3 regions of the Hydrogenovibrio marinus genome follow, and region 2 is predicted to be linked to each of the others. Evidence: predicted binding sites of a transcription regulator. Region 2 holds the regulator's gene; each other region holds the start of a gene.
The links. The regulator HrcA, encoded in region 2, represses chaperone genes, less so after heat shock. The targets are predictions, from matches to a motif close to TTAGCACTCNNNNNNNNNGAGTGCTAA.
Positions count from the first base shown of each region.

Region 1: a site for HrcA is predicted at 2,502-2,528, ahead of HVMH_RS01880 (co-chaperone GroES). Genes of this name have one in related genera too.
Region 3: a site for HrcA is predicted at 1,877-1,903, ahead of rpoH (RNA polymerase sigma factor RpoH). Genes of this name have one in related genera too.

Region 1 covers NZ_AP020335.1:403,190-407,311, reverse strand. Annotated here, with positions in the region: gene argC (N-acetyl-gamma-glutamyl-phosphate reductase) at 1-302, opposite strand, end outside; gene groL (chaperonin GroEL) at 455-2,089, opposite strand; gene HVMH_RS01880 (co-chaperone GroES) at 2,162-2,452, opposite strand; gene proB (glutamate 5-kinase) at 2,686-3,813, opposite strand; gene cgtA (Obg family GTPase CgtA) at 3,844-4,122, opposite strand, start outside.
Region 2 covers NZ_AP020335.1:1,814,002-1,818,123, reverse strand. Annotated here, with positions in the region: gene recN (DNA repair protein RecN) at 1-790, opposite strand, end outside; gene HVMH_RS08690 (NAD(+) kinase) at 864-1,739, opposite strand; gene hrcA (heat-inducible transcriptional repressor HrcA) at 1,950-2,942, shown strand; gene HVMH_RS08680 (tetratricopeptide repeat protein) at 2,972-3,844, opposite strand; gene grpE (nucleotide exchange factor GrpE) at 4,021-4,122, shown strand, end outside.
Region 3 covers NZ_AP020335.1:2,409,637-2,413,758, forward strand. Annotated here, with positions in the region: gene purT (formate-dependent phosphoribosylglycinamide formyltransferase) at 1-301, shown strand, start outside; gene HVMH_RS11380 (flagellar export chaperone FliS) at 603-1,037, shown strand; gene HVMH_RS11385 (cytochrome b) at 1,214-1,774, shown strand; gene rpoH (RNA polymerase sigma factor RpoH) at 1,956-2,807, shown strand; gene HVMH_RS11395 (hypothetical protein) at 2,883-3,206, opposite strand; gene HVMH_RS11400 (D-hexose-6-phosphate mutarotase) at 3,230-4,122, opposite strand, start outside.

The sequences.
Region 1 (4,122 bases), 1.1 Mb from region 2:
GCCGCCAAGTCGATAACTTTGACGCCTTTTTTCACTAGCGATTCCGCCATGCTCATCGCTACGCCATGTGGTGTCGCAAAAAACACCACATCGCAAGTTTGTAGTTGCTCGACATCAGGCACCGAAAAACACAGGTCGTAAAACCCTCTTAGGTTGGGATACATATCAGCGACAGCAACCCCTTCTTCACTACGAGAAGTAATCATCGCAACTTCGGCATTCGGGTGGTTTGCCAGAATTCTCAGCAATTCCACACCGGTATAACCTGTTCCACCGACGATTCCAACCTTAATTTGTTTCATTATTTACGACCTTCAAAATTCTTTTAGACAGACCTGTAATTTTGCCAGAAAACAGCAAAAAAATCAGCGTTAGTTTATTCAGCAACCTTTCTTTTAAGGACAAAAAAGCCGGCATAAGCCGGCTTTTTAGAAAGAGCGATGCTCGGTAGATATTACATCATACCGCCCATGCCCCCCATTCCACCTGCTGCGCCAGCATCAGAACCGCCATCTTTAGCTGGAAGATCAGCAATCGCTGCTCCAGTCGTCAAGACAAGTCCTGCGATAGAAGCTGCGTTTTGTAGTGCAGAACGCGTTACTTTAGCAGGGTCAATGATACCTGCTGCAATCATGTCTACATACTCTTCTTTCGCTGCGTCAAAGCCGAAGTTACCTTCACCTTCCATCACTTTGCTAACAATAACAGAACCTTCTAGGCCACAGTTAGTAGCAATTTGACGCATAGGCTCTTCCATTGCACGTAATGCAATCTTAACCCCTACGTCTTGGTCGTTGTTATCGCCCGCCACGTTGATTTTTGATTTAGCACGAACCAAAGCAACACCACCGCCTGCAACGATACCTTCTTGTACCGCAGCACGAGTTGCGTGCAGTGCATCGTCAACACGGTCTTTCTTCTCTTTCATTTCAACTTCAGTTGCCGCACCCAACTTCAATACTGCAACACCGCCTGACAATTTAGCCAAACGCTCTTGAAGTTTTTCTTTGTCATACTCAGAAGTCGTGTTTTCAACTTGAGACTTGATTTGTGCACAACGAGATTCGATATCATCTTTTGAACCCGCACCGTCAATCAACTTCGTTGAATCTTTACCAACAACTACAGACTTGGTTTCACCCAATAGATCCAAAGTTACGTTTTCTAACGTCAAACCAACTTCTTCAGAAATAACTGTACCGCCAGTCAATACCGCCATGTCTTGCAACATCGCTTTACGACGCTCACCGAAACCAGGCGCTTTAACCGCAGCCACTTTCACGATACCACGCATGTTGTTGATAACCAAAGTTGCTAGCGCTTCACCATCAACATCTTCAGCGATAATCAACAAAGGACGACCTGCTTTTGAAACAGCTTCCAAAGTTGGCAGCAACTCACGAATGTTAGAGATTTTCTTGTCATAAAGAAGAACGAATGGCGTTTCCAATTCACAAACCATTTTTTCTTGGTTTGTCACGAAGTAAGGAGATAGGTAACCACGGTCAAATTCCATCCCTTCTACCACAACCAGTTCATCTTCAAGAGAAGAACCTTCTTCAACAGTGATAACACCTTCAGTAGAAACTCTTTCCATTGCGTCTGCAATCATCTTACCGATTGTCGCATCAGAGTTCGCAGAGATCGTACCTACCTGAGCGATTGCTTCAGAAGTTGTACAAGGAACAGACATCGCTTTGATTTCCGCAACAACAGCTTCAACTGCTTTGTGGATACCACGATTCAAATCCATAGGGTTCATACCAGCCGCAACTGCTTTCATCCCTTCACGAACGATTGATTGCGCAAGAACGGTTGCAGTTGTTGTACCATCACCTGCAACATCATTGGTTTGAGAAGAGACTTCTTTAACCATTTGCGCACCCATGTTCATGAACTTGTCTTCAAGTTCGATTTCACGAGCAACAGAAACACCGTCTTTAGTCACAGTCGGTGCACCAAAGCTTTTCTCTAGTACAACGTTACGACCTTTTGGCCCTAGTGTGACTTTAACAGCATCTGCAAGGATGTTAATCCCTTCAACCATCTTTTCACGGGCATCTAAACCAAACTTTACTTCTTTTGCCATTGTGTATTCCTTTTACTTAAATCTATTTGTTCAAATATTTTAGACAATTCTAAAAAATGCACTATCCAATCATTAATCAATGATGGCGATGATGTCGTCTTCACGCATTACTTTCAGCGCTTGACCGTTGTCATCTTTTACTTCTTGACCAGAGTATTGGCCAAAAAGCACTTTGTCGCCTACCTTCACAGTCATAGGGATAATAGAACCGTTATCCGCAGCCTTACCTGGACCAACCGCAACAACTTCACCACGATTTTCTTTTTCTTGTGCAGAACCTGGTAGCAAAATACCACCAGCAGATTCTTTCTGCTCTTCAACTTGGCGAACTACAACGCGATCATGCAAAGGTTTGATATTCATACATTACTCCTAAAAAAATGATTTGATTTCATAAATATATCGCTTTCAATTAGCACTCTATCTATGAGAGTGCTAAACATTTTAGACAATCATTTAAAGCTGTCAAGAATATAGTGACGCTTTTCTGTTTTTCAAGGATAAGAAAGGAAAAATATTGAGCACCCAACCTGGTAGATTTTAATCAAGATCTGCCAGGTTGGGGTAAGCAGAACTCAGACGGGAAAGAAAAGAGATTATTCAGACAATACAAAGTTATCGCAATGAATCAAGAACTCGCCTTCGTTATACCCAAGCAAGGATTCTATTTCTAATGACGGCTTGCCGATAATTCTTTGTGCATCGTCAAAATCATAATTCACCAGACCTCGGCCCACTTCTTGATTCTGCTGATTGACACACACCACCATTTCACCACGACGGAATTGCCCCGAAGCTTCCAACACACCTATCGGCAACAAACTTCTGCCTGTACGTTTTAGCGCCTGTACCGCACCATCGTCCAGCACCAACTGGCCTTTTGCCTGCAGGTGGCCTGCTAACCATTGCTTACGCGCTGTCATTGGCTCCAAATCAGGAATCAACAAGGTGCCGATTTGCTCACCGGACTGCAACCTTGGCAAAATATTCGCCTCTCTACCCGAAGCTATAAAGGTTGCCGTGCCGGAACGAGCTGCACGCTTTGCAGCCATAACTTTGGTGTACATGCCGCCCTTACCTAACAAACCACCTTCTGGGCTCGCCATGGCTTCAATGTCTTTGCGACTCACATGCGCTTCGGAGATGAGTTTCGCATTCGGATTGGTACGCGGATTATCGTCATACAACCCTTGTTGATCGGTCAAAATTACCAAAATATCCGCCGACACCAAATTGGCGGTTAACGCTGCTAAAGTGTCATTATCCCCAAAACGAATTTCATCGGTTACGACCGTGTCATTTTCATTAATGATAGGGATCACGCCTTGCTGAAGTAGTGTCTGAATGGTATTTGAAGCATTCAAATACCGAGCACGATTTGACAAATCGTCATGTGTCATGAGAATTTGTGCCGTTAAAATTTGATGCTTTGAAAAAGCTGATTCATAGGCTTGAATCAAACCCATCTGTCCTACAGCAGCGGCCGCTTGAAGTTGATTGATTTCCGTTGGACGCTTTGCCCAACCTAAACGCTTGATCCCTTCTGCAACTGAGCCGGACGAGACAATCACCACTTCAACTCCCTGATTTCTCAAGGCTACCATCTGCTCAACCCATTGGTTCATTGCGGACAGATTCAACCCTTTGCCATCATCCGTCAGCAAGGCACTGCCGATTTTTACGACCCAACGCTTAGATTTTTTGACTGCTTCTCGACTTTGCACGCTAATTTTTCTCGCTAAAATCCAATGCAATTAATCCAAAATATCGCTTTCGGATGCTTCGTCCGATACTTCTCTGGCATACTGACGATTTTGATGCAGGGCATAGGCAATGTCTTTGACCAAAGCCTCAGTGCCTTCTCTATTGACCGCCGAAATATAATACACAGGTCCTTGCCAATCAATTTGCTGAACAATATTGTCACATAGTTCTTGCGCTTCTTCCGGCAACAAAAGATCTGTTTTGTTCAAAACCAACCAACGCTCTTTAGAGGCAAGATGCTCACTGTACTTTTCCAACTCGGCTTCAAT
Region 2 (4,122 bases):
TCTTTTCCAAGGTAGGGCTGTATTCGGCAACAGACTCCAATGCGTGAATGGCACTGCTGAGTTTTTCGGTGACGCCTTCTTCGCCCTCAATCAGTTCGTAGGCGTTGTACACAGCTTGCTTGATTTCACTGGCATGCGCCAAGCCGTTTTGTTCTTCTGCCAAGGCGTCGTATTCGTCTGCGACGGGCATGACTTTGTCGAATTCTTTGAGCTGGAAGTTGAGCAGGTCTAGCTGGCTTTGTCTGTCGCTTTGTTGCTCATGCAGGGTTTTATAGCGCTTTTTGAGGCTTTGCCATTGTTGATAGGTTTGTTGCGTGCCTTCCAATAGTTTTGGATGGTTGGCGTAGGCATCCAACAGTTCAAGTTGTTTATTGCTGTGAAGCAGGGATTGATGTTCATGTTGACCGTGAATATCGATCAATAAATCACTCAACCCTTTCAATTGAGAAATCGACGCAGGCAATCCATTGATATAGGCTTTTGAACGCCCCTCGGAGGTGAGGGTTCTTCTTAGCAGGCAGTTGCCTTCGTCGTCGAATTCATTGTCCGCCAACCACGCTTGTACTTGAGGAAGACCTTGTACCTCAAAGTCGGCCGTGATGTCTGCTCTTGGGGTGCCGTGACGCACCAAGCCGCTGTCTGCACGCTCACCGAGTGCTAAACCCAGTGCATCCAAGAGAATGGATTTACCCGCGCCGGTTTCCCCGGTAAGGGTGGTAAAACCGGAGTGGAAATCCAATGACAGTTTTTCAATCAGGGCAAGGTTTTGAATGGTGAGTGTTTGCAGCATAAATCTTCAAATTAGAAAGTTATAAGTGTCTCAATAAATGTCATTGCACAATGGCGTCATCTAGAGTTTTTACCTAGAGCTTTTGGCCCCAGTTCAGCTTGGCTCTCAGCAACTCATAGTGATCGTGGTCTTTAGGGTGAACCATTTTGATGAATTTTGGATGACGTGTCACGATGGTTTCGTGTTTTGCACCAATCAAAAAGGACACCTGACCATCACAGATAATGGATGCCGTGCCATTGCAGTTGTCATGGGGTTTGATGCGAATACGGCTGTTACCGCCAACCACTACCGGACGATGACTCATGGTGTGCGGATTGATGGAAACCAAGGTCATGACGTCTAGCCCCGGATCAACAATTGGCCCGCCGGCAGAAAGCGAATAAGCTGTTGAACCGGTTGGGGTAGAGATAATCAATCCATCCGAGCGTTGGCTACTGAAAAAACGGTCATCAATGAAGGTTTCGAACTCGACCATACGAGGGGAGTCATTTTTGTGTAGCACCACGTCATTGAAGGCTACTTCTTCAAAGAGTAGTTTGCCGTCCAAATGAATTTGCACATGCAACATGATGCGTTCTTCACACTTGTAGTCGTCCGCCAACACTTCGTTGAGGGTATAGATCATCCAGTCTGGAGAAACGTCGGTGAGAAAGCCTAGGCGGCCGAGGTTGATGCCGAGAATCGGAACTTCAAAATCGACAATGGTACGGGCAACATCCAGAAAAGTACCGTCTCCGCCGACCACAACGGCGAAGTCAATTTCCTTGAGCATGTCTTCGCGCTGAAGTTTTTCAATGCCATAGCGCTCCACAGGAAAGTCTTTACAACTATGTGCATCAAGAATGACGCGTTTTTCTTTTTCCTGAAAATAGAGAATCAGCTTATCAATCAGTTCCCAGGATTGAATGCCATTGTATTTTCCGAAGATGCCGATTTTATTAAACATTTGATGTTAACCCGAGTATCCGTTTTAATGTGTCATCGCCGAATTCCGTGCAGTTTCATTTTGCCGGATTTGGCTGGGGTTTTTCATTATGATTTGGATGATTTTAGCTTGAAAATGAAAAAATCGCTTCCATAATATGGTTAATTAACGCAAAAAACATTTCCCCCTATGAACTTTAACGAACGATCTGAACTTTTGTTTAAAAATTTGATGTCGATGTATCTGAACGATGGCAAGCCTGTCGGTTCGACTGCATTGGCAAAATTGCCGGAAGTAGGGGTGAGTTCCGCTACGGTTCGTAATGTCATGGCGGATTTGGAAAGAATGGGGTTGATTCATTCGCCGCACACTTCCGCGGGGCGTATCCCAACCGACTTGGGCTTTCGTGTATTCGTCGATACGATCTTGACGGTGCAACCTCTTAACCAAACCGTGCAACAAAACATCCAGCAAGGATTCCAGCGTGCGCAAACGCAGGACGAATTGATTGGTTCTGCCTCCAATATTCTGTCCAGCTTAACGGGGATGGCGAGTTTGGTGATGCTTCCGAACAAAGAGCAGGAAGTGTTGCGCCATATCGACTTTGTGCGTTTGGGCGAAAGACGTTTGTTGGTGGTGTTGGTACTCAATGATAACGATGTTCAAAACCGTATTATTGAGTTGGAAGAAGCCGCTTCGGAATCCGAGTTGTTGGAAGTGGCGAATTACCTGAACAAACATTTTGTCGGACACAGTTTGCGCGATGTGAAAGATAAACTGGTGAATCAGATGGATGAAATCCGTTTGAACATGAACCAGTTGATGCGTGCCATTATGGATGCCGCAGATGACGTGATTGACAGCAAAACCAAAGCTGTGGCACCTTACTTTATTTCCGGTAAAACCAACTTGTTGAACTATCAAGAGCTGGCGGATACCGACAAGCTTAAAGCGCTATTCCAATCTTTCGAGCAACATACCCACATGTTGAACTTATTGGATAAATCCATGCAAGCCAAAGGCGTGCAGGTGTTTATCGGGAACGAGTGCGGACATGAAATCTACCAAAATTGCAGTATCGTCACCACGCCTTACGACGTGGATGGTGAAGTGGTCGGTGTATTGGGTGTGGTAGGGCCGTCTCGCATGCATTACGACCACATCGTGCCACGTGTTGATATGACGGCGAAGATTCTCAGCTCATTGCTCAAAGGCAATCGCTAAGTGCAATCGTTAAGCGCACACCATTCAGCTTAAGAAATAATATTGTTCATTTTGCGGCGAAAATCATTCGCGGTTTCCGGCATCATGGTTTCAAGCATATTGATGGTTGCCAATGACAACTCTTTTGCACCGCCACCTTTAGCGCCAGGATTGCCTTGTAGCAATTTGAAAAGGTGTGCCATCCCGTTGTCATAGTCTTGGTCAGCAATATGGCAAACCGCCAAATCAAACAAAGTGTCTTCGTCTTCTGGTTGTGATTCTAATTGCACCGATAAAGCGGCTTTGCCAGCAGTATCCAACGCCAGTTTTTTGAAGGTGATTTGCCCAATCAAAAAGCGTGGGCGGTTTTCTTCTTTGATGCTGTCCGGCAGGCGAGTGAATAATTCCGCGGCCTCGGCAAGCATGTTGATATCCAAAAAAATCTGACACATGTCCATGGCAACATCGACATTGCCGGCATCTTCTTTGGCTGCTTGCGATAGAAGTTGTACCGCTTCAGGTGTGTTGCCTTCGCTATGCTTGACTTTGGCCTGCTCACGCAGTTCGTCGGCAAGGTTGTAGATGCCGAATTGTTTGAATAGAGCAGCAAGGCTCTCATAGGTCATGACGCCGACTTCTTCATGAATGGCTTCACCATCTTTGAAGACCATCAGCGTCGGGACGTTTTGAATATTGAACTTTTCGCGGGCATCGGTATACATGTCGATGTCCAGTCTTGCCAAGATAAATTGACCAGCGAATTTGTGTGCGTAGTCGATTAGAATATTTTCCAGTGAGATACAGCTACCGATGGCAGGGCTTAAAAACAGGACGAATACGGGCAGTTTTTGAGAGTTGGTTAAAACGATATCGTCAAAATCTTGATCGGAAATTTCAAAGTTGTAAACGTCTGGTTTTGCCATATTAAGTTCCTTTTCATCGAGGCTCATATTATAACAGGCTTAGAAAAACACGCTCGGGCTATCCATAAATGCCTTTAAAGCGTCTTTTTTGAAAAAAATTCTGTTTTTGTCTTGAATTCTAAAATTACGCCCCCATAAATCTGCCGATTTAAGTTATTTTTTATGCGGAGAAATGCATGTCGAAGAAAGAACAGGCTCAAGCAGCTGAAGATCAAATTCCAACCGTTGATTCAGAAATTTCTGAAGAAACGCAAGATGCCGAACAAGCGGTTTCAAAC
Region 3 (4,122 bases), 600 kb from region 2:
CCAGGATATTTCCGAGTTTGCATTACATGTACGCGCGATCCTTGGGCTACCAATTCCTAATATTGTCCAGCATGGTCCTTCGGCTTCCAGCGTCATTTTGCCTACCGGTCAATCGACACAAACGGCTTTCGGAAACCTATATCAGGCACTCAGCGAACCGGACACACAAATCAAACTGTTCGGTAAACCTGAAATCGCCGGTAGACGGCGCATGGGCGTTGCGCTCGCCAGAGGAAACTCTATTGAAGAAGCACTAGAAAAAGCAAAACGCGCTTCTCAGGCCGTTACCGTTACTTTTTAAAAGCTTTGTTAAATAAATACTTTATTAACCCCCAACCTGGCAGAAATTTGTCAAGAATCTGCCAGGTTGGGGGCATAATCACCACATCAAACCCCGTCAATTTTCTGACTATCAGCAATAATTGCCAGTTTTCCATTGGTTTTTCATGCCTACGTGGCAATTTTTTCCACCCCATAAAACCTTTTAAAATCAATATATTAACCTTAATTTTGGTAATTTTTACCTATATTGGCACGGACAATGCTGTTGGCTAAGTAAAGAAAAACTTTAATTATTTTTTCGACTAGAAAGGAAAACAGCCATGACCACTAATTTAACAATGACATCAGAAGCGAAAGCGCCACTGATTAAAGATTACAACCGTAACCCACAAACTGAAAAACACTTGGCTGAAAACCCAAGAAAAACTGTTTTGTTACTATTACAAGGTGTTGTTGATAAAGGAAATTTGGCAAAAGTATGCCATCAATCCAACGCTTTGGTTGAAAAAGGATTCCACCTAGGTCGTATGACAACGATTCTTGACGCACTTCGTGACCGTTTGAGTTTGACCGAACACACTCCGATTGCGTACGATCTGGAAGAACTTTATCACTATGCTGATAAAGCGATTCAAGAAGCTGTCTTTGAAAAAGATACTTTCTATCTAGACAGCGCTATTGAGATTCTTACCGAGCTAAGAGATGCTTGGTTGGAAATGATGCATCAAACAGGTGAGCTCGGCGATCACGCTTAATTCTCGCTTAGCTTGCCTGATGCAACTAAGTTTGGCTTTCTTTCCTTTCAAACTCGAAGGCTTTACTTACTCCCAAGACCAGTTACTTAGCTGGTCTTTTTTTTATCTGTTTTCTTTGTATAATCCTCTATAGACTAAATCGTTCTGCACTTTCAACCTAACAAAGAGCCTACCCAATGAGCCTAAAAAACACTCCTAATAGCTTCGGCCTAGTTTCTCGCGCAAATCACTGGATTTCAGCTTTTGCATTTATCCTAGCGCTTATCACCGCTTTCGCTGCCGAAGAATTTATGGCAAAAGGTGAGGCAAGAACCGCCGTGTTCCATTTGCATTTTTCATTGGGGATCAGTTTATTTCTACTAATGATTCTTCGAGTCATCTGGTTGAAGATGTCACCCAACCCAGAAGACATCGGTGAAAATCGTATGGAAATCGTGTTGAGCCACATCGTCAAAGGCTTCTTGTACCTTTCATTGATTGTCATGCCGATCTCCGGTTATATGATGGTCAGCGCAGGCGGACACGACATCCCTTTCTTTAATCTATTTACATTACCGAACTTAGTTGGCGAAAACCCTGACATTAAAGCCATTGCCAAACCGCTTCATGTTTACAGCGGGTTCTTCATCACGTTCATTTTGATGGTACATATTGCAGGTGCTTTGAAACATCATTTAGTTTACAAAGATGACGTGCTTAACCGCATATTGGGTCGCTCTTCATCTAAGCCAGAATAAGCCCATTTAAAACCTAGAAAAATTTTAAATAGTAAAAATAACTATTTGTTTTTCTAAAGTTTTAATAAAGTCTGTCGATACAATGAATATCGCAAAAAATGATTAGCACTCTCTTGACTTGAGTGCTAATTTCTGTATATTAGAGTTAATGAAAAAGATGACTCAACAGGAGCAGGATTGTATGACAAATCAAATGATTCCGTTTAGCGCGAGCCTTACTCCAGGACAAAACATCGAACACTACCTGGCAACCGTTCAAACTCTGCCTGTCTTAAGTGCAGAAGAAGAACGCTCGCTTGCTGAAAAACTTTATTACCAACAAGACCTAGAAGCAGCCAGACAACTTATCTTGTCGAGCTTGCGCTATGTCGTGCCTGTTGCCCGTTCTTATAAAGGTTATGGTTTACCTTTAGGAGACTTGGTGCAAGAAGGTAACATCGGTCTAATGAAAGCGGTAAAACGCTTTAATCCAAACGAAAATGTTCGTCTAATGACGTTTGCTGTGCATTGGATTCGTGCTGAAATCAACGAATATGTGATTAAAAACTGGCGTATCGTTAAAACAGCAACCACCAAAGCGCAACGTAAATTGTTCTTCAAACTAAGAAGCACAAAAAAATCGTTGGAATGGTTTGGCGACAAAGATGCCGATGCGGTTGCAAAAGAACTTGGCGTTACCCGACGTGATGTATTGGAAATGGAAACCAGACTTTACGGTCAGGATTTACCGGTAGATATGAGTTCTGATGATTCAGAAGACTCAGGTAAAACTTATCCTATCTTGGTCAGCCAAGAGTTGGATCCAGAAACACACTTGGTCAACGAATCTCAAAGTGCTTATGAAATGGGCATGATGACATCTGCGCTTGCGAACTTGGATGAACGTAGCCAAGACATTATCCGCAAACGCTGGTTAACCGAAGATAAAGTCGGCTTGAAAGAGTTGTCTGAAATTTACGGTGTTTCTATGGAACGTATCCGTCAGATTGAACAACAAGCTTTATTGAAAATGCGTGCTAACATGCAAGCTTAAGCATCACTCAACACAATAAAAAAGCCCCTATGTTGGGGCTTTTTTTATGGCCGATTTTAAACACTTGATGATGCGTTAGATAAATCGCATCACAATGATCAAAACAATACAGGCATCCGCTATCAAGGTTAAGAGAAAACCGAGCTTTTGCACCATGCCGCGCATAGCACTCGTACTACCCTTCAACACCAATAACGACAACAAGTTGGCAAATATCACTAGAGGCACACCCCAAGTAATCGCCGCATTGAACTCTGTCGCGCCAGGCTTAACTTCATTCAACCCGAACACCACAAACAATGCTGGTAAAAACAGCACAAATGCAATCAGCCCGCACATCGCCGTCAAGATCGACAACATATTGATTAACCACTGGGGTTTTTCGGTTTTATTCGCCATCAAATACTCCCTCAAAAACCAATCTATAAACTTTCAGCTGACAATATCATGGTTAAGGTATGCTTAGATTCGCTTGGAATCAAAACCGCATTGTCGAGTACATTACCTGACTCAACGCACAGCATCGTTTGCCAGGCATCATCACTCATATCCCCAAACGCTTTCACGCCTTCAGGACCGGGGTTCCAAACTACACTTGATAGGCTACTATCTTTCTCTATAACAATGCGACGATTCAACCCCACATCCTCAAAACTGACTTTCCCCGACTGGTTCAAATAGACATTATCCATAGGTGGTTCAACCACAACCACGCCTTGCTGTTGAACGGCGTCTGCATAGGTCAATTTATCAAGTAACGTGGAACCCTCTAATCCTTCAATCTTGATGCCTTGAGGGTTAGCAACGGTAAAATAGGTATGCAAGGCTTCGGTGATACTCAAATCGTAACAATTCAAATTATGAGTGGTGAGTGCCATGGATAACTTCTCGCCAATCTCAATCCGTAAGGATAAATGAAAGGCATGCGGCCAAAGCGCATGAGAATCTGCATCTGAATCACAAACCAATAGAATTTCCGTTACGCCACTTTCGTAGGTATGGACTTTCTCCAAATGCCACACACGATTGCGCACAAAACCATGAGCTGGCAAACCCTCTTCATCAGATTTACCAAACCAAGGCCAACAAATCGGGACACCGCCTCTGACAGGTTTTTTGCCATCATAGACCGCTGACTCTGACACCCAAATCAAGTCCTTTCCTGCAGAAGCGCCTTGCTTTGGTACATAACTCAACAAGCTGGCACCATGGGTAGTGATTTTCGCGGTTGCAAAAGGATTATCAATCTCAATCATCATCAGATGATCTTGCATTGAAAAGGAGACGCCTTCGGCATCAAACTGTTGGGCAAGTG